One region of the Paenibacillus sp. FSL L8-0470 genome, then DNA from elsewhere that is predicted to be linked to it. Evidence: riboswitches for the same ligand, from Rfam matches in the RefSeq annotation. Region 1 holds a riboswitch; each other region holds the start of a gene.
The links. Region 1 has a riboswitch for cyclic di-GMP ahead of NST99_RS01895 (anti-repressor SinI family protein). Riboswitches for the same ligand answer to the same signal wherever they lie in the genome.
Positions count from the first base shown of each region.

Region 2: another riboswitch for cyclic di-GMP. It lies ahead of NST99_RS11020 (S-layer homology domain-containing protein); the one in region 1 lies ahead of NST99_RS01895 (anti-repressor SinI family protein).
Region 3: another riboswitch for cyclic di-GMP. It lies ahead of NST99_RS02345 (collagen-binding domain-containing protein); the one in region 1 lies ahead of NST99_RS01895 (anti-repressor SinI family protein).

Region 1 covers NZ_JBBOZM010000001.1:394,456-410,744, forward strand. Annotated here, with positions in the region: gene NST99_RS01840 (VanZ family protein) at 1-358, shown strand, start outside; gene NST99_RS01845 (nucleotidyltransferase family protein) at 361-963, opposite strand; gene NST99_RS01850 (sensor histidine kinase) at 1,141-2,802, shown strand; gene NST99_RS01855 (LytR/AlgR family response regulator transcription factor) at 2,799-3,527, shown strand; gene NST99_RS01860 (L-lactate MFS transporter) at 3,652-4,920, shown strand; gene NST99_RS01865 (MerR family transcriptional regulator) at 5,148-5,588, opposite strand; gene NST99_RS01870 (SDR family oxidoreductase) at 5,609-6,337, opposite strand; gene NST99_RS01875 (hypothetical protein) at 6,609-6,782, shown strand; gene NST99_RS01880 (hypothetical protein) at 6,862-7,098, shown strand; gene odhB (2-oxoglutarate dehydrogenase complex dihydrolipoyllysine-residue succinyltransferase) at 7,270-8,583, opposite strand; gene NST99_RS01890 (2-oxoglutarate dehydrogenase E1 component) at 8,638-11,505, opposite strand; cyclic di-GMP riboswitch class I at 11,990-12,074, shown strand; gene NST99_RS01895 (anti-repressor SinI family protein) at 12,102-12,254, shown strand; gene NST99_RS01900 (helix-turn-helix domain-containing protein) at 12,354-12,686, opposite strand; gene NST99_RS01905 (hypothetical protein) at 13,109-14,155, shown strand; gene sipW (signal peptidase I SipW) at 14,174-14,767, shown strand; gene NST99_RS01915 (TasA family protein) at 14,854-15,357, shown strand; gene NST99_RS01920 (TasA family protein) at 15,439-16,260, shown strand.
Region 2 covers NZ_JBBOZM010000001.1:2,448,133-2,452,632, forward strand. Annotated here, with positions in the region: gene NST99_RS11005 (VOC family protein) at 67-432, opposite strand; gene NST99_RS11010 (SDR family NAD(P)-dependent oxidoreductase) at 479-1,258, opposite strand; gene NST99_RS11015 (TetR/AcrR family transcriptional regulator) at 1,487-2,167, shown strand; cyclic di-GMP riboswitch class I at 2,438-2,531, shown strand; gene NST99_RS11020 (S-layer homology domain-containing protein) at 2,583-4,500, shown strand, end outside.
Region 3 covers NZ_JBBOZM010000001.1:507,413-511,912, forward strand. Annotated here, with positions in the region: gene NST99_RS02335 (ASCH domain-containing protein) at 1-154, shown strand, start outside; gene NST99_RS02340 (hypothetical protein) at 486-899, opposite strand; cyclic di-GMP riboswitch class I at 1,523-1,612, shown strand; gene NST99_RS02345 (collagen-binding domain-containing protein) at 1,696-3,957, shown strand; gene NST99_RS02350 (alpha/beta hydrolase) at 4,239-4,500, shown strand, end outside.

The DNA of each region.
Region 1 (16,289 bases):
GCAGCTCATGACAGGCGTAGATGAGAGTACGGCGGATCTGTTCGGCGATTTGACCGCTGCCCAGACTGACGCTATAACCCTATATAACAATCCTAAGTATAGTATGCTGAAGAAAACAGCGGAAACAACAGAACTTGGGCAAGAGAATAGTACCATTCCAGTAGGTGCCTCCACCAAAATCATTATCAGGCACTTGGCGTCTGATCAAAATAGGATCATCACCACCTACGAAGAAAGTACGATTTCCGGCCTGGTCTCCATAGTAGAATCATCCCCAGTCGCCCCTACAGTCAGAGTCTGGTTGGACGGAGACAGTAAAAAGGCGGCAAGGGTGTTGCTCGTAAATGTTCTGAAGTGATATTACCAAGCGTTCCTATCTTCTTGGGCGAGCTGGCCGACAGCTGTAATTTGCACCCGAGGCCATAACAACCTCCAATTCTTGCTGGCGATCCGTTTCTCATAGATAGAGTGCAACTGGCGGTTGCTTATAAAACTCGGAGTGGGTCTGAGCTCCATTTGGATGACATCCTGGATGCCATGAGGGGCGGCCAACCTTAAATTACCGTGTTCATCCAGCGAAAGCCCAAGCGCGGTTGCCGTCTCGGGAAATTTGGACATGCCGTCGGCAGAAGAGGTATAGGGCGGAATATCGTTAACCACATGCATTCTCGCCTGGTTTTTGACCGACCAGGGGATAGAAGGATCGGCAGCTCGCAGCTGCGCTTCCCAGGCTTTTTCGGTCTCTTCGCGGATGTCGTTGCTATCATAATAAATAACATCAATATCTGCCAGCGGTGTTCTTTCCGTAAATCCATGCTGGACATCCCAGACTTTAGAGCGGACAAATCCGGCGCAGACCCAGGAATCGGGCAGCATTAGCGCTCGGGCGGCAGATAGAATATTCATCATCCACGGGTCTTCTCTCACGGCCCGCAGGAGATCTTCCTCCGTATGGATCAGCAGCATAGGTCCTCCTTTAAATAGTTGAACTACATAAAGCAACGGGATTTTTATCCGATGCCTTTATTATAAGGCCCAATTTACAGGCTTGGGTACTCTAAAAAGACAATAGGGCGGATTGCTATTATGATTTGGCACATCTTATAATGGACCGGTAGATTGACCATTGGAGGCGTGGCTGTGGAACATAACTTGACGATATTGCTGCAACTGTTCGAAAGGGCGGCACTGCTGTTGATGTGCCTGTTTGTGTTGACCCGGGTGCCGCGGTTTAAAGAGATTTTTGTCAAAGGGGCTTACGCTCCACAGGATCTTGTGATCGTGACGGTGATCTTCAGCCTGTTCGCGATCTTCGGAACCTACAGCGGCATTAAAGTCGACGGCTCGCTGGTAAATGTGCGGATTATCGCTATCATGGCCGGCGGGATTCTGTTTGGTCCTTGGGTCGGACTGATTACCGGCATTATATCCGGGGTTCACCGTTTTCTGATTGATATCGGCGGCGTGACTTCCGTGCCCTGCCTGATTACAAGTGTCACGGCGGGAATTGTATCCAGCGTTATTTACCGCCGGACCTCGGCTGACCGCCGCTGGATTGCCGGCATTCTGGCCGGGATGGGCTGCGAAGCACTGACCATGCTGCTTATTCTGGTTATGGCAGATCCTTCATCGCTGGGTGTGGATATCGTTTCGAAGATCGCTTTTCCGATGATTGTGGGTCAGATCAGTGTCGGCCTCATTGTTATGCTTGTCCAGAGTGTGGAGGGGGAGAAGGAACGGATCGCCGCGAAGCAGTCCAAGCTGGCTCTGGACATTGCCAATAAGACGCTGCCGTATTTCCGCAACATTAATCCCCAGTCGCTGCGCACCATTTGCGGGATTATCAAGGAGGACATCGGTGCCGATGCGGTAGCGATCACGGATACCCGATTCATCCGCGCCTATGTGGGAGTGGGGGAGGAATACTACACCGAGACGAACGAGATTATCAGTGAAGAGACGAAAAAGACGCTGAGGGACGGCGAAATTACGATCCGCGATGACGATACTGAATATATGAACCGGGCAATCCGGTCACTGATTATCATTCCCCTGAAAGAGAAAGGCGAAGTGACCGGAGCACTTAAAATTTACTATACCAAAGCCCATAAAATCACTTACTCACTGCAGGCAATGGCAGTAGGGCTGTCGCAGATGATCTCTACGCTGATGGAGGTATCGCGGGTCGAAGGCATTAAGGAGATGGCCAACAAAGCTGAGCTGAAGGCGCTGCAGACGAGCATTAATCCCCATTTTCTGTTCAATGCGCTGAACGCGATTAGTTCCCTGATCCGGATCAACCCGGATAAGGCGCGGGAGCTGATCATCAACCTGTCAGGCTATATGAGATACAATCTGGAGCTGACCGATGAATTTATTGATATCCGGCGTGAGCTGCAGCAGGTCCAGCAATATGTGGAGATTGAAAAAGCCCGCTTCGGCAGCCGCCTGGCCGTTGAGTATGATATCGACGAAGTGGAGGTGCGTATTCCCAGCCTGATTATTCAGCCGCTGGTGGAGAATGCGATTGTTCACGGCATTTTAAAAGTGAAGGGACCGGGCACGGTAACGATTTCGGTGAAGGACCGGGGAGAGACCGTACGGATCGGCATCGCCGATACCGGAGCGGGTATCGCGCAGGAGACGATGGAGAAGGTCTACAGCGGAAGCATGCCGGATAACAAAATCGGGCTATATAACGTACAACAGCGGGTAAAGCTGATTTATGGCAAGGGTCTGACTATTCACCGGCTGGATAAAGGGACGGACATTTATTTCGACGTCACAAAGGAGAAGCGATGAGAGCGATAATTGTAGAGGATGAAGTGCTGGCAAGGAGTGAGCTTGCCTTTCTGATCGGAGCACACAGCGATATAGTGATCACCGCCGAGTTTGAGGACGGACTGGATGCGCTGAAATTTCTGCAGGCTGAGGAAGTCGATGTGATTTTTCTGGATATCAATATTCCGTCCATCGACGGCGTGCTGCTGGCCCAGAATATCAGCAGGTTCTCGGTCAAACCCTATATAGTATTTATCACTGCCTACAAGGAGCATGCCGCCGACGCTTTCGAGATTGAAGCATTCGACTATATTCTGAAGCCCTACAGTGAATCGCGGATGAAAGCCATGCTGAACAAGCTGGAAGCGGCATTCGCGGCGCGTAGCCGTCCCAGAGAAGAAGGGCATCTTGCGGTCAGCAACAAGGTCAATCTGTGGAAAAACGAGAAGATCATCGTCGTCGATGCCGACGAGATTTATTATGCATCAGCGCAGGAGAAGACAACGAGCGTGATGACTAAGGGAGAGGAATACAGCATGGCTCTGAGCATCAGCGAGTTCCACAGCCGGCTGCCGCAGGACAGCTTCTTCCGCTGCCACCGGTCCTATCTTGTGAACCTGTCCAAGATCAAGGAAATTATCCCTTGGTTCAATAATACGTATCTGCTCCGGCTTCGTGATTTGGACTTTGAAGTGCCGGTAAGCCGCAGCAAGGTCAAGGAATTCAGGCAGATCATGCGCCTGTAGCGGCATTTCATTCCCGCATTCGGTCATCTCATTCCCGATTTCTCTCAAGAAAGCGTTGTTTCGCTACAATGAAGGAGCAAAGAAAGCCCTTGCAGCGACAATAGAGAGAAAGAAGGAATGACTCATGACTACGGCTAAATCTGGCAGTAAGCGCTGGATGATCGTGCTGGGTACAGTGATTATGCAAATGGGACTGGGCACAATCTACACGTGGAGCCTGTTTAATGCGCAGCTTGTCAGCAAATTCGGCTTTGAGCTCAGCGCTGTTTCGATAACTTTTTCCATTACGAGCTTTGCCCTTGCCTTCGCAACCTTGTTTGCCGGTAAACTGCAGGACCGGTTCGGCCTCCGCAAGCTGACTGCTTCCGCCGGGATTATGCTGGGGCTCGGTCTGATGCTTAGCTCGCAGGCCAATTCCCTCCTGATGTTCTACCTGCTGGCCGGCGTAGTCGTGGGTTATGCCGATGGTACGGCCTATATTACTTCGTTATCCAATCTGATTAAGTGGTTCCCTAAACATAAAGGCTTGATCTCCGGCGTATCGGTCGGCGCTTACGGAACCGGGAGTCTGATCTTCAAATATATCAACGGCAGCCTGATCGAGTCGGCAGGCGTATCGAATACCTTCTTGTATTGGGGCCTGGCCGTTATGATCATGGTTGTCGCGGGTTCGCTACTGGTCAGGGAAGCTCCTGTGGCTGCTCCGGCACTGGCACAAGCAAACAGCAGAGGGACGGATTCCTCTGCCGCAACAATTCCGGCTGCAGTGAAAGACTATACCGTCAAAGAAATGCTGCGCACCAAGGAAGCGTACCTGCTGTTTGTAATTTTCTTCACCGCCTGCATGAGCGGTCTCTACCTGATTGGCATTGTTAAGGATATCGGGGTACAGCTGGCGGGTCTGGATATCGCTACAGCGGCTAATGCCGTTGCGATGATCGCGATCTTCAATACTGCAGGACGGCTGATTCTTGGAGCGTTGTCCGACCGTATGAGCCGATTGAAGCTGGTCAGTGCCACGCTGCTGGTCACAGCCCTAGCGATGCTAACCCTAAGCTATGCGACCTTGAGCTACGGCCTGTTCTTTGCTTGTGTGGCCGCCATTGCTTTCTGCTTCGGGGGTAACATTACGGTGTTCCCGGCGATTGTCAGCGACTTCTTCGGCCTTAAGAACCATAGCAAGAACTATGGCATTGTCTATCAGGGCTTCGGAATCGGGGCGTTGTCCGGCTCGTTCATCGCCGCTTCTCTCGGCGGGTTCAAGCCTACCTTCATCGTCATCGGCGCACTGTGTATTGTAGCCTGTCTTCTGGCGGTTTCCTTAAAGCCTCCGGTGCAGAGACAGGCAAGAGAAAAGGGAATGAGCCTCAAGCCATCACGGCATACGGCTTAACCATATACAAACATGTTGGCTTAAGAAGTATACAGACAAAGAGAATAGTTATTCAAAAAAGAGATATCCCGGCCCTTCGTGGAAACGGCTGGCGATATCTCTTTTATATAGTGGTGTGGTGATAACGGAATAGAATACATCGGACCCGGTCTCCACATGGATGTGAACGCCGGGTTCGGTATTGGACGGTGTCTGGCAATCAGCAGTCTGACTCTTTCCTGAGCTGCTTATTGCCCGCTGCTCTTCGGAGCCTCACAGTCATAAGAATCGGTATTCGGATTCTCCGCCAGCTCGCGAAAGTGGCGGAGTTTATAGCGGATAACCTCTTGCGTCTCTTGAAGCTTTGCAATCTCACGGGAAATTTTATCATTGTGTTCCTCTAGCAGAGTGTACCGTTCGGATAGCGTACCCCCGCCCTGATGGGTCAGTGTCAGATAATGCCGCATTTCTTCCAGCGTCATTCCCGTAGCCTTGAGGCGCATCAGGAAACGAATGCCCAGAATCTGATCCTTGCTGTAGTGCCGATGGCCGTTAGGTTTGCGGTCGGCATAGGGTAGCAGACCAATTCGCTCATAATAGCGTATCGTATCCTCAGTCAAGCCGGTCAGCTCGGCAGCCTGGCTGATGGAGGTGACGGTATCGGGAATTTCCTGCGTGGTGATATTCATGGAAACCTCCTTGAGTAATGTTACCAAGGAACTTCTCCATTCTCGTCGAAAAATCCTCCTGTCGGGCCATCCGCATCCAGTGTCGCCAGACGTACGGCAATAACCGCCGCTTGCTCCACGGTACGATGGCCGGTGAAGCCATTGAGATCGGTGGCAGTGAAGCCGGGATCGCCAGAATTAACCTTGAGCGGAGTATCCTTGAATTCCTTGGCAAAAGTAATTGTAGCCATATTAAGCGCTGCTTTGGAGCTATTGTAGGCAAGCAGATTAAATTCGGCATGCTCGTGATGGGGGTCGCTGTTGAAGGTTAAGGAACCCAGACCGCTCGACATGTTGACAATCCGCCCAGCAGGAGATTGCAATAGCAGTGGAAGCATAGCCTTAGTTACGGCAATCGTACCGAAAAAGTTGGTGTCGAATGTGACTTTGAGGTCATTCATCGGCAATTGGCTGGGAGCAGCACTGCCTCCAAGGGAAATGCCCGCATTGTTGATTAGCACATCAAGACCAGCATATTCCTTGGCAATAGTCTGCACTGCTGCTGCAATGCTATCCTGGTTCTGCAGATCAAGCTGGATAAAGCGTGCATCGACGCCTTCCTTTACCAAAGCGGCGGCTGCTTCGCTGCCCCGCTGCTCATCGCGTGAGCCGATCAAAATTGTATGGCCGAGGGCTCCGAGCTGCCGGGCCGTTTCATAGCCGATCCCTTTATTTGCCCCTGTGATCAGAACGGTTGTTGGTTGTGTCATTTCTTGTTTCCCCTTTTCATGTTCCAAGATACGGTGGCCACCTGTGATGAATGTACTACTTGGAGTATGCTCAAAGTCAAGCACCCATTTTAAGCGGGGATAAAAATCATGCCATTTGTAGATCGTTCCTTCGGAAATGGATTGTCCAGATCGGGTAGGAGGAAGGTGCAGCCGCTACTCGAATGTATAGGATGGAAAATAGCTCGGGGCGTAAAGAATATAATTCAGGCTTAGGCTTTTTGCAGGGCGCAAGTGTTATAGAGCTATACAATTGCCGGCAATCATTGTCTTAATTTGCTGGAGTGCGGAGCAACAGATGGAAGCGCAGCTGTTTAGCCCTGCCCTGGAGTTAGCGCTGATGGCTGCACTGGAGGAGCGGAATATTCTTGTGCTGCGGTTGTTTGAGGAGCTGACTTTTCTGGAGATGGGCCACATTCTGAAATAGCAGTCCTAATGCGCTGCACAAGCGGCTGGAACGGATTAAACGGAAAGTCAGGGAATTTATAGACAGAGGAGGGGATCTCTTGAAAAGAACCGGAATCCATAGCGGATACCAAGATATAATAGGAGCCGCTGCCCGTGAGGAGCAGTTGCCGAGCATTAACGTAACGGAGCGCGTTATGGCGCGGATAAGGGGACTGGAGCAGGTCCGGAGCCGGAGCGGAATAAGATATGCCGGCAAAACGGCTGCAACCTCAGGGCTGCTGATCACAGTAACGGCTTACGCGGCGGTCATGTGGAGAACGGGTTCATTGTTTTAAGTGTCAGGACTCACAGTCCGAGGTACCAGTTCGCGAAAGTGGCCCAGCTTATAGTAGATAACGGTTCGTTAAAGAAAAGAGGGATACGAGGACGATGGAGCTGTCTTCGTATCCCTCTTGGTATGTGATTATCCATACGCTGGCGATGAAGAGCGGCCTCTTGAGGCCGTGTTAGCCTTCAAGCAGCAATGCTTCCGGGTCCTCCAGCAATTCCTTGACTTTGACGAGGAAGCTTACCGCTTCGGAACCGTCCACGATCCGGTGATCGTAGGAAAGCGCGATGTACATCATCGGGCGGTTGGCGCTTCTTTCTTCGTCCAGGGCGATCGGACGGAGCTGGATCTTGTGCATGCCGAGGATACCAACCTGCGGCGTATTGAGAATCGGCGTGGACAAGAGCGAGCCGAACACGCCGCCATTGGTGATGGTGAACGTGCCGCCCTGCAGCTCCTGCAGGCTGAGCGTGTTGGCGCGTGCTTTGGAGGCGAGCTCGCCGATCCGCCGTTCGATCTCAGGGAAGCTGAGCCGGTCCGCATCGCGGACGACCGGCACTACCAGCCCTTCCTTGGCAGCGACGGCGATGCCGATGTCATAATATCTCTTGAGCAGCAGATCCTCGCCGTCGATCTCAGCATTCAGCAGCGGATAGGCTTTGAGCGCGCCGATCACAGCCTTGGTGAAGAAGGACATGAAGCCCAGTCCGACTTCATGCTTCTCTTTGAAGGCATCCTTGCGGCGCTTGCGGATGTCGAGGATGGCAGTCATGTCCACCTCGTTGAAGGTGGTCAGCATGGCCGCGGTCTGCTGCGCTTCGACCAGGCGGCTGGCGATCGTCAGCCGTCTGCGCGACATGCGCTTGCGCTCCACGGCCTTGCCGTCCTCTTGCTGCGGCGCTTTGCCCGCCGCAGCTTTGGCAGGCTCCGGCTTGCCCTGCGGCGCCGGAGACACGGGCGCAGCGGCCCCTGGGCCGGCTGCGCCATGGTCCTTCACATCGGCCTGGCCAATCCGGCCGATAGGGTCGCGGGCGCTGACCTCGCCGAGGTCGATGCCCCGCTCACGCGCGAGCTTGCGCGCCCCCGGCGAAGCCAGGGCCGCATTGCCTGCCGCACCTTCGGGTGCGGCGGCAGGAACGGCAGCGTCCGAAGGCGCTGCCACAGGTGCGGCAGCGGCAGGTGCAACGCTGCCTGGCGCAGGTGCCGCCTCGGGCTTGCCGCCCGCAGCGGCCTGCGGCGCACTTCCGGCAGCAGCGTCTGCGCTGCCGATCACGCCGATAGCCTCGCCAACGGCTACATTCTCGCCGGCCTGGCGCAGGATGGAGGAGATGACGCCGTCCTCCTCCGCGCTGATTTCAAGATTGACCTTGTCGGTTTCAAGCTCAGCAAGCACATCCCCCTGGCCGACAGTATCGCCCTCTTTAACCAGCCATTTGTAAATCGTTCCTTCGGAAATGGATTCGCCCAGATCGGGTACTTTAATTTCGGACACAGGCCCTTACCTCCCCAAATATAATAGTTAACGTTATCGTGACACCGTCCCCTTTCAGGAGGACGGTACAGCCGCTTGTACTTGCGAATTTAGTTTCAGGGCTTCCGTAACTATACGCCGCTGCTCAAAGCTATGCACATCCGCGTAACCGCTGGCCGGGCTGGAACGTTCCGGACGGCCGATATACTTCACTTTGACATTCTGCGGGGCGATGGCGCGCAGCCGTGGTTCGGCATAACTCCAGCCGCCCATATTCTTAGGTTCTTCTTGTACCCAGATGATTTCCTGCAGGGAGCGGAAGGTGCTCAGATGAGCGGCCAGTTCCCGTTCCGGGAACGGGTAGAGCTGCTCCAGCCGCAGAATGTGCAGCCAGGACCAATCCTGCCCCTTGGCTGAATCCAGCTCAGTCTGCAGGTCGATAGCGACCTTACCACTGCAGACAACCAGTCGTCTAACCTCGCCGGGCTTGCTGCCCAGAAGCGGCTCCGGCAGGACCGGCTGGAAGCTTCCCGAAGCCAGTTCGGCTCCCGGGGAAGTGCTGCGTGTGTTGCGGATCAGGCTTTTCGGAGCCATGACCACCAGCGGGCGGGCATCCGATCTGCCGCAAAGGGCAGCCTGGCGGCGGAGCAGATGGAAATACTGAGACGCACAGGTCAGATTGGCTACGGTCCAGTTCTCTTCAGCCGACAGCTGCAAGAACCGTTCCAGCCTTCCGCTGGAATGCTCTGGCCCCTGGCCTTCGTAGCCGTGCGGCAGCAGAATCGCCAGGTTGCTGCGTTGGGTCCATTTGGCGCGTCCGGCAGCAATGAACTGGTCGATAATGACCTGTCCGGCGTTGGCGAAATCACCATACTGTGCTTCCCAGATGACAAAGGTTTCCGGGGCAAACACGTTATAGCCGTATTCATACCCGAGCACCGACGCTTCCGACAGCGGACTGTTGTACACCCCGAAGGAGGCGCTGGAGTCCTTAAGCTGATGCAGCGGAGAGAAAAGTGCCCCTGTGTCACTGTCATGCAGCACCAGATGGCGGTGCGCGAAGGTACCGCGCTGGGAATCCTGGCCGCTGAGACGAATCGGTGTGCCATCCTTCAGAATCGTAGCGAAGGCGAGTGCTTCTGCGAGTGCCCAGTCCACGCGTTCTCCATCATTCAAAGCGTCTTTGCGGCGCTGTAGAATCCGCTCCAGCTTCGGATAGACCTGGAAGCCGTCCGGAACCGACAGCAGCTCCCGGTTAATTTCCTGCAGGTTGTCAAGCGGAACCGCTGTAGGGCGCTGCGGTGTAGGTGCGCTGTCCAGGGCAACTGAGGTTTTGGCGTCTGCGTTCTTATGCTTGCCTTCCTTCATCTTATCAAAGGCTTGCTGCAGTACGCCTTCGGCTTCGGCATTCATTGCCGTAACGTCTTCTACCGTGATGACGCGCTCCTCCTGTAACCGTTCCGCGTACACTTTGTATACAGTAGGATGATTGCGCACTTTACCATAAACAATCGGCTGTGTCGTTTCCGGATCATCCATTTCATTATGTCCGTGGCGGCGGTAGCCGATCAAGTCGATCACGAAATCCTTCTTGAACAGATTGCGGTAGGCGCTGGCCAAACGGACGGCTGCAATGCAAGCCTCCGGATCATCGGCATTGACATGCACAATCGGAATTTCATAGCCCTTAGCCAGGTCACTGGCATAGTGGGTAGAACGGGAATCCTCACTTTCCGTCGTGAATCCGATCCGGTTATTGACGATAATATGCACCGTACCGCCGTTCTGATAACCTTTAAGCTTGCCGATATTAAGGGTTTCGGCCACGATGCCTTCACCCGGGAAGGCAGCATCGCCATGCATCAGCACAGCCATGGCTTTATTGGTGTTTAGCTTAGGCAGACCCGGAGTGCTGCGGTCTTCCTGGGCCGCACGCGTGAAGCCCTCGACCACCGGATTGACGAATTCCAAGTGGCTGGGATTGTTGGCCAGAGTGATCCGTGTACGGACGGTTTCGCCTTCACGGACAGCGCGGTCAGCGCCGAGATGATATTTCACATCGCCGGTCCAGCCGTAGTTAATGCCCATGGAGCCTTCGGAAGGGAACAGCTCCTTGTTCGGCGAATGATGGAATTCCGAGAAAATAATATCATAAGGTTTGCCCAGGATATGAGCCAGGACGTTAAGCCGTCCGCGATGCGCCATACCCATCAGGATATGCTCGGCACCGTCATGAGCGGCAGCACGCACGATTTCATCCAGCATCGGCACCAAGGCGTCATTGCCTTCCAGGCTAAAGCGTTTCTGGCCGACAAAGGTTTTATGAAGGAAAGTTTCGAACTGCTCTACCTGAATCAGCCTTTTCAGCAATTCTTTGCGCTCTGTGTTGTTTAGAGGCGCGGGAGAGCTGGTAGATTCCGCCTGGCTGTTCAGCCAGCGCAGCTCCTGCTCGTCACGCACATGCCCGAATTCATAGGCAATGGTCTGCGTGTAGGCCTGGCGCATCCGGTGAACGGCATCCCAGGCCGTATGAACGTCATTCGGGGCATTCTCCCAGATCAGCGAGGCGGGCATAGCCATTAAATCCTCGCGGGTCAGATCATAGGTTTCGTACTCCAAATATTTCGCCATCGGATTGTTTCCCCGGTCCAGCGGGTCGATATTGGCGGCCATATGGCCATGTATGCGGATATTGGCGATCAGCTTGGATGCCCTTACGGCCTTTCTAAGCCACTCAGTATCTCCTGAAACCACAGGCAGCGGTGCCTGTTCAGCATCGGGAGCCAATGGAGGGGGGCCGGAACGGGTGAAAAGATCGCGGTAATTATGCTCTACTAAAGTTGGATCTTTTACAAATTGCTCATATTTCTCTTGGATGTAACCCAAATTGGGTCCGTAATACTTGCTCCACACAGTTTCGTTATAGGGATCTTTGGCTGCCATGAATACATCCTCCTAACGGATGAACTCCACGCGCGCCAAAATTTCGCCGGCGCCCTTGTGGAGCTTCGATGTTTGCGGTTTCATTCCTCATCTTATTGTGCAACTTTCAAGCCGGGTAATCAATTCATACTTTGGTTGAATCCGTTCGCAAAACGGTATGATTCAGTGCCTAATTCATACAGAACTATTATAAGTTTGGTTTCTTAACTATATGAAAATAATGCGGCGGTGTGATTGAAATGAATGAAATAAAAATGTTGTTTTCAGTTTTCATATATACATACATAGATAAAGAGGCTTGTTCTACAATTTTTTGGGATTATCGAGTAATTCGTACAAGCAGTTGGCAAAATAATCAATTATTTTCCGTTTCCATTTATACAATATTCCCATAAATCGACACACTTTTCGTGTAAGATATTGTATAATGTTATTGCGGATAACGGTTTCATGAATTTCTAGCCAGATCCTTTCATGTAAAGGATCCAGTAAAGGGTAAACCTGCCGAAAGACAGGGGCACAAAGTCTCGGGTCTAATGTAGAAATACTACGACGGCCGGACTGCCTGGGGACGCGTAATCTTAGGAGGAGATTTCTTGGATAAGTCCAACCAGGGGAACAACGGAGAACTGCAGACAGTTGATCTGGATTTAGAATGGGTCTATTTGCTGATGTCGGCTAAGCAGGCTGGCATCCAAGCGGATGAAATCCGCCAATTTTTTAATGAGAAGACTTTGCAGGCAATGTAGCGGTTGGTTGTTAATAGCTTTGTACATACAGAAAGGGCACAGCGGATCTCTCCGCTGTGCCCTTTCTGTATGACCGGCAGGAGAGGGAACCTGCATGAATCAGGAATCCTTCTGCTCCAGCCGCCATTTTTGATAGTCCAAGAACTCTTTGAATTCCCGCTTGCTTATACCCGAAGCCATAGCTTCCAGTACGAGCCGGGACCATTCTCCATCCAGAGGTGACTCTTGTACACCGGAAGGCTCTCCGTAAAGAAGCGCATGAATGGACACCTGAAGTGCGTCAGCGATTTTTTCAATAAATTGAATAGAGGGGTTGGATTGTATATTTCTTTCCACATTGCTTAAGTATGATTTCGCCACATCAGCCTTATCCGCAAGCTCCGAAAGAGACAAGCCTTTTTCCAGACGGAGATGGTGGATACGACTTCCCATATTATCTGGCACGATAAAAACGTCCCTCCGTACTTTTTGTTACAGTATATCAAATAACCGTAAGACGGACAAAGCACTATAGAATCAGTTCCGGTATGAATGATCCCCCTTTTATGTCGTTTCCACTCCACATCCCCATTATTTTTGTTTCCTCTGCGGTATCATTTAGATTTTTCATGCAAAAAACGTTCGTTAAAAAGTACGATAAACTGAGGAAAATGAAGCTTAAAGCAGGAAGTTAACTATAAATTGTTCTTTATTGAGAATATTGCAACAAAATGCGATTTTTGATTTGTAGGAGTAATGGCATATACTTACGTCATAGTTCTTTATAACGAACGAATAACGTTCGTCATAAAGGCTGGATGTTAATAGATTACCTTGTTTGCAGGAAATTGCAAGCAGCTAAAGGAGAGGCTCCTGTGAGGCTTTCACGTTCTTCCCGGAATAGAAACATCCGTCGGTATACGCTTCCCCAAATTGCAGGGATCGTAGTGATTTCGGCTTATGGCATCGGCCAAATTACAACGCCCACGTATGCATTGCTGACTGACGTCGCAGCAACCGAATCCTCCAATATCACCACAGCATTTGTGTTTCCAAGTACGGTCGATCACATTGCCAACCAAGCCAGCGAGGCGATGAAGCTTGCTGCCTGGCAGCGTGAAGCGGCGAGAGAGGCGTTAGCGGAGATAACGGACAAGAATACGGACTCGGAGACCGCAGAGGGACGTATTGGAGGTATTCAAGAGGCTGCTGCACAAACGCGTGAGGCTGCGGCCGGCGCGGCTGCCCTTTTAGCTGAGCTTCAAGGCTATCTAACACGCTCACAACTAGAGCTGGAGCAGCAAGTCAATGAAGTGAACCAGAGACTTTCTCCATATGAGGTCGATTTTAATCAATTAACAACCGCACAAAATAATGCTATCCCGGTATTCGAACAATTGCTCAGCCAAGCCAATCTGACGCTGCGCGAATTTCAGGAGATGGTTAGAAAGTTAAGCTCCATCAGAAGAGTGGACGCTTATGTGCAGGCAGCCTATCATCAGGCATCGACCGCGGCCGAACAGGCCAGGAGTTATGCGGACGAAACCTCGCTGATGCATACGGAGGCCGCTGACGTGATCCAAGGACTGAAAGAGGCTGAGAAGAAGGCGAAGCTCGAAGCGGAAGAAAAGGCGAAGCTCGAAGCTGGGAAAAAGGCGAAGCTTGAAGCCGAGGAAAAAGCGAAGCTCGAGGCTGAGAAGAAGGCGAAGCTTGAAGCCGAGGAGAAAGCAAAACTCGAGTCTGAGAAGAAGGCGAAGCTCGAAGCCGAGGAGAAAGCGAAACTCGAGGCTGAGGAGAAAGCGAAGCTCGAAGCCGAGGAGAAGGCAAAGCCTGATAAGGCTGCTGAGCCGGAAGCCCCTGTCCCGGACGCGAATCCTGACAGCATAACGGTAAAAACAGGCGAAAAGCAAGACGTATTCTAACCAAGGCGGTGCTCTCCAGTGATACTTAAATGGACTCGTAACCTATTGATGTATGCGTTAATTCTTATTTTTCTACTTACGCTGGTATCTGCAATCACTAGCCGGATGAATGGCGGAACGCCCAAGATTCTGGGCAAGGAGATTCTAACGGTGCTCTCAGGCTCCATGGAGCCTGGAATCCAGACGGGGGCTGTCATTGCCGTCAAACCGGTGAGTGAACAGAGTCAGGGATCTTTTAAACCAGGAGATGTAATCACTTACAAAGCTCTGGATGGATCAAACAGCCTGATTACCCACCGCATTGTCAGCGTGCTCGGCTCGGGAGAAAACACCCAGTATATCACCAAAGGCGACAATAACGATGCGCAGGATGCAGATCCTATTCCTTCGAGTAATGTTGTTGCACAGTACGCGGACTTTACCGTTCCGTTTCTGGGATATTTCATGAACTGGGTAAAATCGACCGCCGGGATTATTGTCGTAATGGTTATTCCGGGGATTTTTCTGGTCATCTCGTCCCTTATTACAATCTTCAAATCGATCATGCGCATAGAGGATCCTGCAGAGGTGCAGCTTGCGCCCGGAGAATCCCCGCCTGTTACGAACGGTTGATGCTTCTCCTAACGTGGTTAGGGAAGATTCAATAAATAATTCATAACATACTCCATTCATGGAGATCCAGGAGGAGACAAATAACAATGGCAAATCTCAAAAAAACGATGGCAATGGCAATGGCGACTACAGCACTGGGGGCAACATTAATTGCCGGGGGATCCTTCGCTATCTTTACGAGCTCCGCACAAAATATAGGCAATACGTTTGCTGCTGGCACGCTCAAGATTGAACTGGATAAGAAGGATGAAGCTCAGCAGAAATATTTCAACATCACAAATTGGGCTCCGGGAGATTCTGAAATCCAGCCTGTAGTAGTTAGCAACAAAGGAACGCTTGAGCTGCGTTATGATCTCTCGCTGGCTGTAGGCGGCGACCTCGGCGGCGGAGCAACCCCGCTGGTTATTACCGCATATTCAGATGCGGCTGGAACGGTACCGCTTACCGTTGCCGACCGTGTACTTACCGTGGGCGGATCGGAGACGATTTATGTCAAAGCAGAGTTCCCGAAAGCAGCTGACAACAGCTATCAAGGTAAGTCGGGTACAGCCTCCATTAAAGTAGATGCAGAGCAGACTAAAAATAACTAAGCCTCATAACGAACGGATCTATAACTAAAAATCAAATAAAAAGGGGGCTGCCCCCTTTTTTAATAAGGAGAGCTTACTTCAATGATGAAAAAGAAAAAAATGCTGATTGCCGCATTTTCCTCTGTGGTGCTGCTCTGCGCCGCCATTGGTGGAGGCACGTATGCCTTGTTCACCAGCTCCGCCCAAAACACCGGCAACACCTTTGCTTCCGGTACGTTGTCCTTAAGTACTCACCGCAATGACGTGCCGGTTGAAGGCCCGATGTTCTATACCAGCGACTCCGATGCCGGACGCATGGGAACAGGATTGTGGGCACCGAAAGATACCCATACCCGCGCCATGCTGATCAAGAATACCGGAACGCTGGATGCCAAACTGACCGATCTGATTGCCATCCCGGAAGGAACACCTGCACAGCAGGCCGATGCGCTCGCATTCGGTGAGCAAGCGGTGGTTACTGTAGCCGCTTTGGCTGCTCCAGGCGGCGTCACTCTTAATGCCGATGCGCTCAATGAGGTGAACGAAGCTGCGGACCGGCTGTTCAAATCGTTGATTAACGGTCCTTCCTTCCTGAAGGCACTGGCACGTAACGGACAGGAAGCCTTCGCGATTGCCAGAGAAGCTGTGCTCGACTGGACATACCGCGTAGACAATAACGGCCAGACTGTACTGGTCAGCGTTTCCGATGCGTATGTAGGTTCACTTAAGGATTTGTACAACAGCGGGGCTGGGCGGGATGCTAACCTCCCGAACCTGATTCTTCCTGCCAAGAAGACGATGCATCTGGCCTATAACGTGACTTTTGTTGATGATACCGGCCTCGGCTTTGATAATGACAGTCTGCAGGGCAAATCGGTTAACTTCACCTTCAAGAATAACTTTGAGCAGGTGAAGAATAATTAGAATCGGGAATAGGACATAAAAGGAGCGTC
Region 2 (4,500 bases), 2.0 Mb from region 1:
ATGAATCTTGTGACGGGGTGCAGCTTTATTGCTTCTGCTCCATAGTGAAAAGACGAAAACACTGGCTTAGCTGTGCGCTGCAATCTGTACCTCGAAACCGTCCGGATCCAGTACATAAAAGAATGATATGCGTGGATTCGGCGTGATCGGACCACGCGCTACCGGGATACCCTGGCTTTTGAAACTCTCTATCGCCTCATCCAGTGACGCCACCTCGAACCCAATGGACACACCGCATTCCGGCTTCAGAGCCGGGTCGCTTCCCTGAATAAGCTCGATCTTGGGCTGCCCCTCCGTGCCTAACATTACAATCTGTCTTCCTCTGCTTTCGAATCTGCGGTCAATCGGAAGTCCCAGAATGCTGTGATAAAAATTAAGGGATGCCTCCAGATCCCGCACCCTGAGTGTAATCCAATTCATGCTCAATATCATGTATCCTACCCCCTTTCTGTGAATTTTCTATTTTGTTCATTATACGCTATTTTGGGGCAAGCATGTTTCCAACAATCCGCAGACTCTGCTTTCGGGTAACGAATCTGGACAACTGTGCTCCGAGGTAATTTTGCGAGCCTGGAACAGTGTATATCTTCTTTTTCGCGAGTGAGCGCAGCGCAGTCTCAACTACCTGCTGTGGAGTTGCTTTCTTCCCGACTGAAGCATCCTCCGTCCCCACGACGGTGAAGAAAGCTGTATCTGTAGAACCGGGGCAAAGTGCAAAGAACTGGACTCCACGGTCACGATTCTCCCACCATAATGCGTCTGTAAAGGACAAGACAAAAGCTTTGGTTGCCCCATACACAGCCATATAGGGGAGCGGCTGAAATCCTGCGGTGGACGATACATTGATCACAGTACCAGAGCTTCTGCGCAGCATATCCGGCAAGAATAAATGAGTCATATTTACGACGGCAGCAACATTCAACATAATCTCCTCATGCTGCCGCTGGCCTGAGATTTGCTCGAACCTCCCATGAGTGGCAAATCCGGCATTATTGACCAGCAGCTCAATCTCAAGTTTCAACAGCTGGCATTGCTGGAACAATTCGCTTGGTGCACTTGCTTCCGTAAGATCCATAGCTATGACTTTGACCTTGATGTTATAGCTTCTTTCGAGCTCCGCTGCCAAGTCATCGAGTTTGTTCTTAGATCTGGCTACGAGAACCAGATGACTTCCTTGTTTAGCCAGCTGTATTGCGAATTGTTCGCCAATACCGGAAGAGGCACCCGTGACTAGCGACCATTTTCCTTGAATATTCATAAAATTATTCCTCCTATTAAAACGATGTATTCGTTAGGAAACGTTGTTTCCTGTTGAAATCATAGTAACCCGCTGGCTGGAGAAAGTCAAACCTTCTTTTTTAAAAATTTGCAAGAAGATATGTGTATGTATGATTGACTTTGTGGAATCGACTGTATAGAATGCGTGGTATATGATTGGAAACTGCGTTTCCCGAGAATAACAACATAAATAAAGAAGGCGATTAAGTTGAATGAACCTAATAATTTTGCTGACGCAAGCAATAGAAAGCTGACAACCTACCAGGAAGCCCGCTTACAGAACACAGCTAGTCTTCGTCAACTCGTAGTTGATGCAGCAGCCTTTATTCTTCAGGAAGAAGGGCCGGAAGCTGTCACCGTGCGAAAAGTAGCTCAGAAGATGGGTTGCTCGACCAAGATCATCTATAGTCTGTTTGCTAATAAAGAAGGTTTAGCCCAGCAATTATATCTGGAGGGCTGCAAAATACTCTCGAGCGAATTTGAGAGTGCTTCACAGTCAGAGGATCTGCAGCAGTATTTAATTAATCTGGCAGAAGTGTATTGGGAATTTGGCCAGCGCTACACCAGCTACTATAAATTGATGTTTGGGGGAGCATTTGCCGATTTCAAACCGGATGAGCAGAGTATGAAAGGCACTGTTACTGCTATGCGGCGCTTGTTGTCCGTGATTGTCAGCGCTCAAGAGCAAGGCCTAATCGCCGGTGATTCAAATGCGGAATTTATTGTAGGTACGATTTGGTCCTCTCTTCACGGAGTGATTCACCTGCACATAGGAGGACATTTGGGAAGTGTCGCAGCGTCGCACGCAGTGTATAAAGGAACGGTAGCTCTGCTTGCAAACTCGCTGTTTGCACCTGCAGCCGCAGCCAAGCATTTAAAGCAGGAGTAATTAGTGAAATCCTTTATATAGGTCCTGGGTTCGAATCCTGAGAGTCTATAACACAATTAAACGGCAGAGATGCCGTTTTTTTGTTTCTATATTTGTTGTAAATCTTTACAAATGCCGAAGAACGAAGCCTATTTCCGAAAAAAGGAAAAGATATATAAGTAAGGGAGAACTAGGACTTATTAATTTTATAGGGATAAATTCCGATAAAGAAAGAGTCCTGTACATCTAAAGTCACACTTGTATACCCATAACGGGACAGAAAAACCGAGTTTGAAACAAAGGCAAATCCGTACGAAAGTCGGAGACGCAAAGCCACGGGTCTACTTCATCCAAAGGAGGATGTTAAGACAGCCGGGCCGCTCAAGGCACTTGGTTTTTTGGCGTGCCTACAAATAGCGCTAGGGGAGAGAAGTAAATGAGGTTTATTAGGAAAGGGAAGTTTTCGCGGATGGTTGTTTCCGCAGTGGCGGTGAGTTTGCTTGTGGGCCTGATTAGCGGCGGCCTTAGCATGAAGCAGGTTTTGGCTGCCGGGACCGATCCGGGTAGAACGGACTATAACGTATCCGGTAACCGGATCGTATGGCTGGAAGCAGGGGCCGATGGGGTGAAGCAGGTTCACGCGATGAATCAGGCCAGTGGTGCCAGCACTGTTCTTACATCGGGTTCATCCGCCAAGGATGCGCCTTATGTGAGCGGCAACGTTGCAGTGTGGGCCGACAAAGGAACAGAGCAGGAGTCTTCACTGAACTGGGATATTTACACTGCCGATCTTGAGACGGGTACCCGAAGAAAGCTTAACAAACAGTCTGGCACATATGGCAATCCGACTACGGATGGAGCCGGTGTAGTCTGGTACGAGCGCAAAAATTACGGCAGCATGATCTATCATGATCTGGCTACGGGTGTTGAAGCCGACCTTGGCGAAGGACGTTTCCCGGTGCTGGCCGGCGGCAATGTGGTGTATAAGAATGCCCGTGACGGGGGGCTCAGTCTGCTCCATTTGAAAAGCGGAGCTACGCGTGCACTTGTTAGTCTGGGCGGAGCAAGCTATGTGGACTGGTTTGTTTTTAACGGCAGCGATGTGCTGTTTAAGCAAAAAAATGGGTCTTCCGAGAGCAAATATGTGATTCTGAATATCAAGGATCTGACTGCTCTGCCTGTGGATCTCACCGAGATGAAGCCTGGAGGAACCCAGTATGCCTTCATGTCGATAGGTGAAGGGCAGGCAGTTTTTCAAGAGGAGAGGGACGGTGCTGCCACATTGCAGCAAGTGAACCTTTCTACATATGCAGTGAAATCACTGCCAGCAATAGAGCCCGGAACGAAGCTGATCGGCATTACCGGGGATAAGCTGCTTTACAGCAAGAAGGATGACTACATAGAGTCGATTGACCTGAAGGAAGGATCAACCCCTCCGAGTCCGGGAGCCACTCCAAGTCCAGCGGTAACCCCAACCCCAGGAACGACTCCAACTCCAGGGACAACCTCAAATCCAGGTGCAGTTCCAAATCCAGGCGCAGATCCGAACCCGGGTTCAACCCCGGAAGTGAAGACCCCTGTAGTAACCGGAGCCAAGGACAGTCAGGTTATCGGAAGTGCTGGAGGTACTTTGTCTGTACTGAATGGCTGGGCACGGCTGGAGATTTCAGCAGGAACCTTCCCTGACAATACCACTGTAAGCTTGGCCCAAGCTGAGCTGGAGAAAGAAGTACTGCTCGACGCAACCGGCAAAAAGCTGCTGAAGGCAGGTTCTGCGTGGCAGGTGCAAGCGAGTGCTCCGTTCCTGATGCCGGCCAAGCTGACGGTAAGGTACCCGAAGGAAGCGCCTTGGACGACAGGCCGTGAGAAGCTTGGAATCTATAGCAACGATCCGGCAAAAGGCATATGGAACTATATTGGCGGAGTGACTGCGGCGGAAGACGCCGTTGTTCAATCCAGAATTACAGCTTCTGGACTATATGCGGTAATGCTACGCGGAGCTGAATTCACAGATATGTCAGGCCACTGGGCGCAGCAAGCAGTAGAGGTGCTGGGGGCTAGGGGGATTGTAAACGGGATGAACGGAACGGCTTATGCGCCAAAAGGGATCCTGACCCGGGCTGAATTCACCAAGCTGCTGGCAGCAACTCTTGGATTGCAGCCGCAGCGGCCGGAGACGCCGGCTTTCCGTGATGTTTCAGCTGCGAACTGGTCCTACCCTTATGTGGAAGCAGCTGCAGCGGCAGGAATCGTAACGGGAGAAGGTGGACTTTTTCACGGTAATGATCCGCTGACCCGTGAACAGATGATGGTGATGCTGATGCGGGCAATAGACAGCACTATCGGCAGCCGGG
Region 3 (4,500 bases), 110 kb from region 1:
AGAAGGCTGGCCCTACGGCAGCGAATATATCTTTGGAGATTATAGGGAGGGACGGTTTGCCTGGGAACTGACGGGGGTCACTCCTCTGGAGGGGAACATTCCGGCCAAGGGCCGACTGGGCTTCTGGGAGTATCCTGTTCCGGCGGTCCGGTGAAATACAAGTATGAAAGGGATACCGCCCGGGTATCTTTTTAAATATAGGGCTTTGTGTATCTTTATCTCTGCCGGAGCCAATCAGGTTGTTCAGGAAGGAGCGTATGCATAGGAAATGGGCAGTCTTCTTATTGCGTGGCTTTGCATGTTATGTTTATTTCTTACGTTTAAGGATAAGGTAAGCCGGAGAATTCTATATCCCGTGGCGCTGGTAGTTATTTTCGGCACATTGGGCTATTGGAAGGTTTTAATGTAATTTATAGCAGGTACTTTATTCAGGTCTTGCCGACTCCCATGGCGAGGCCTGTTTTTATTCTTCAACGCTCCAAAGTCTATAGGCTTGCTTGAGGACCGGGTTTGATTTTGTACTGTTCCTCATAACTGTAGTAGCCGGAGATATCGAGTCCCAGGTATTTGCGCATATGGATAGCGGCCTGTGCAGCGATGACGTCATCCAGTAGCAGCATCCGTTCATGATATCCCCGGCATATAAATTTGGCCTCGATGCCGACCTGGAGCCGCTGCTGTTCATAGACTTTAACTCCGCGTTTCCTCATTTCGGCGCGCACATCCCTCAGATCGGCAGTAGCCGCATTCGCAGCAGTACGGAGAACATCCATGTATGGGGCGGGGGTCCGCAGTTGTGTCGACATAATGGCTGAATCCCGTTCAAAGGCTGATAAAATCAGCGGAAGCAATATATAGGATTTGACCAGTGTATTATCGTTACTCTCCGCTCTATGCATAAATTCAATCACCTCTAATAAGAACGTATATTCGTATTTTAACCGATTATTCGAAAATTAATCAATGGAATTTCTAAACAACTGAAACAATGTGACATAATTCACAAAATAATTATAAGAATTATTTTATATTAAAATTGAAATAATAAATATTGAAAAATAAAGCTCATTAAAAAGGAGAATTGTGATGAATTATGAGGGAAGTCTCCGCCGCGGGTTGTTGTTCGGGTTGTTTTTAAGTGTTCCACTATGGATGTCCATGATCGGCTGGGTTCAGCTGTTATAAAATATACAAATCCTAAGTCCGGCCGTTGCCCGCTGACTTATGTAAATTGACAATGACTAAAAACTGCTGCCAAGAGCTGGCGACAGTTTTTTTGCTGTTTCGACATGAGTTGAAAAATGGTTCGAATATACTAATTTTTAATATTGAAAATTTGTTTTATGTGATCGGTGAATACAACGAAACCCTTATGTGTTGCGGAATTGAGGACTTTTTCAGAGAATCTAGCAAAAAAAATAAGGAATAGATTGACAAACGGAGGGGTGAAGAGATAGACTGATTCTAGTCCGAAAGTAACAAAAGTCATAGACTACATAGAAAACAACTGTTACCAACTTCTCATGTATAATCGCAAACCGTTCGAAAGAGCGGGACGCAAAGTCAGGAATCTACAGCACTCTAAAGGTGCCACGATCGTCCGGCCGCCATGAAGCTAACCCTTCTTGGCGGTCTTTTTGTTGTTACGGGCTAATCTGTGCATTCATAGAATAGTTACATAGGAGGTACATATCATTGTTGAGGAAAAAATCATTAGCCTTGATTCTGACGGGGGTTTTAACCGTCGGCAATATGCTTCATCCGGGGATCAATGCAGAAGCGGCGGCAAGTATGCCGTACACCCCAACACCGGTGCTGGGAGTCGCCGGGAATTTCAACGCCTTTATCTTTGGAGATTTTGCACAAAGCAATGACCAGATCCACGGACGGCTCGCTGCTGCAGGGAACATTACTCTTCAGGGATATGGCGTATCCAAGGATGCTGTGGGCGGAGATGTGCTTATCGCCGGCAAAGACATCGACTTTTCAAATGGAACAGTTTATGGCACCTCTGTGTATGGAGGCAGTATGAAAAGTTCAGGAGCCGATCTTAAAGGAGGTAAGCGGCAGGATCATCCGATCGATTTTCAAGCTGAGGAGCAATTTTTGATTCAGCGTTCGAGTGAACTCGCTGCTCTGAAACAAACGCAGCCCTTTGTCAGAGATGGAGGGAAAATGACGATTAACGCTCCGGATTCCTTTAATGTCATTCATTTGACTGCTGCGGATTTGGCGGTTACCAACGGTCTCCAGTTCAATATTGCAGGAAACGCCACGGTAATTATCAATGTAAGCGGGAATAAGGTCGTCATTCCGGATTTTCAAATGTGGAACGGAAAATCTCATAATGTGTTGTTCAACTTCTACGAAGCTTCTTCTGTAGCTAATGGCAACACGACCATTGAAGGCTCCATGTTAGCGCCTCATGCCTTTGTGGCGTTCAGCCGTGCTGAGCTGCATGGTACTCTTATTGCAAAAGGATTCAGCGGTTATATTCAGATGCATCATCATACCTTTGAGGGAACGGTGCCGCCAGTCGGGCCGACACCGACACCAACGGCGACACCGACGGCGACGCCAACACCGACACCGACACCAACGGCGACACCGACGGCGACACCGACGGCGACGCCAACACCGACACCGACACCAACGGCGACACCGACGGCGACGCCAACACCGACACCGACACCGACGGCGACGCCAACGCCGGTACCAACGCCAACACCAACACCAACGGCGACACCGACACCAACGGCGACGCCAACACCGACGGCGACGCCGACACCAACGGCGACGCCAACACCGACGGCGACGCCAACACCGACACCAACGGCGACACCGACGCCAACGCCGACAGCAACACCGGTGCCGACACCAACGCCAACGCCGACACAGACGGCGACGCCAACGCCGGTACCAACGCCAACGCCGGTACCAACACCGACACCAACGGCGACACCGACGCCAACGCCGACAGCAACACCGGTGCCGACACCAACGCCAACGCCGGTACCAACGCCAACACCAACACCAACGGCGACACCGACACCAACGGCGACGCCAACACCGACGGCGATACCAACGCCGACACCGGTGCCAACACCGGTGCCAACACCAACACCAGCGCCGATATCGACGACGACGCCAACACCGGTGCCGACACCAACGCCAACACCGGTGCCAACACCAACACCAGCGCCGATACCGACGACGACGCCAACACCGACGCCGATACCGACGGCGACGCCAACGCCAACGCCGGTACCGACACCGACACCAACACCGACACCAACGGCAGACCCAACGCCAGCGCCGACAAGTGTAACGCCAACGGTAGACCCAACGCCAGCGCCGACAAGCGTAGCACCAACGGTAGACCCAACGCCAGCGCCGACAAGCGTAGCGCCAACGGTAGACCCAACGCCAGCGCCGACGAGTGTAGTACCAACGGTAGACCCGACGCCAGCGCCGACAAGCGTAGCGCCAACGGTAGACCCAACGCCAGCGCCGACAAGCGTAGCGCCAACGGTAGACCCAACGCCAGCGCCGACAAGCGTAGCGCCAACGGTAGACCCAACGCCAGCGCCGACGAGTGTAGCACCAACGGTAGACCCGACGCTAACGCCATCTCCGACACCAACGGTGATTGGTACGAATGACGATCAGGAGATTACGATTGATGAGGATCCGCTGCCTTTGGGCCCTGTGACCACACCTTCGTCTGTGCAGCCAACGCCGGAGACTACTCCAGTGACTGTCCCAGTACCTGCTTCGGTACCGGATGAAGAAGTTATTCTTGATGAAGAAATACCGCTGGGTCCTGTGGATCCAGCCGAGAGTCTGCCGCAGACGGGTGAAGCCAGCCCGGCACCTTATTATATTACCGGTCTCGCTATTGCCGGAGTAGGTCTGCTGCTGAGCAGAACGGCAAGAACCAGCAGACGAAAACGCTGAGGCTTTCATTGAATCACACTAAGGCCAATAGCAGTCTATAAGCTATGTTCTTAACATAATTCAGGCCGCTTTCGGGAAATCCCCGGAAGCGGCCTTTTTATACGGTGTTTACTACGTTTTAAGGGTTATTATACAACAATCGTTTAGATTTCAATCATCTGTTATACGTACATTTCTCGCAGGCAAGGCTACCATGTTATACTATGCAGAAATCATTGCGGAGCCCGCATGATGGTGACTGGAGTATCCTACAGCTACGAGAAGGAAAGGTGAGAATATTCATGTGGAGTGTAATTATACTGGCGATTATTATCGTCATTACCGGAGGATTAACCTATGCGGGTTTCTTTTTCTATGGAGTGGCGATCCATCGGGCACCTAAGGAGTTTTTGGCGACTTCACCTGCACTGAAGGTGGACCCACCGGTGGCCGGCGCATCCTGGGGAGAAGGGGCGGAGTGGATCGCCCGGCAGAGCTTCCGGAATGTCGACATGAGCTCAGAGGATGGACTGAAGCTGCGGGGTTATTATCTGCCGTCAGAGC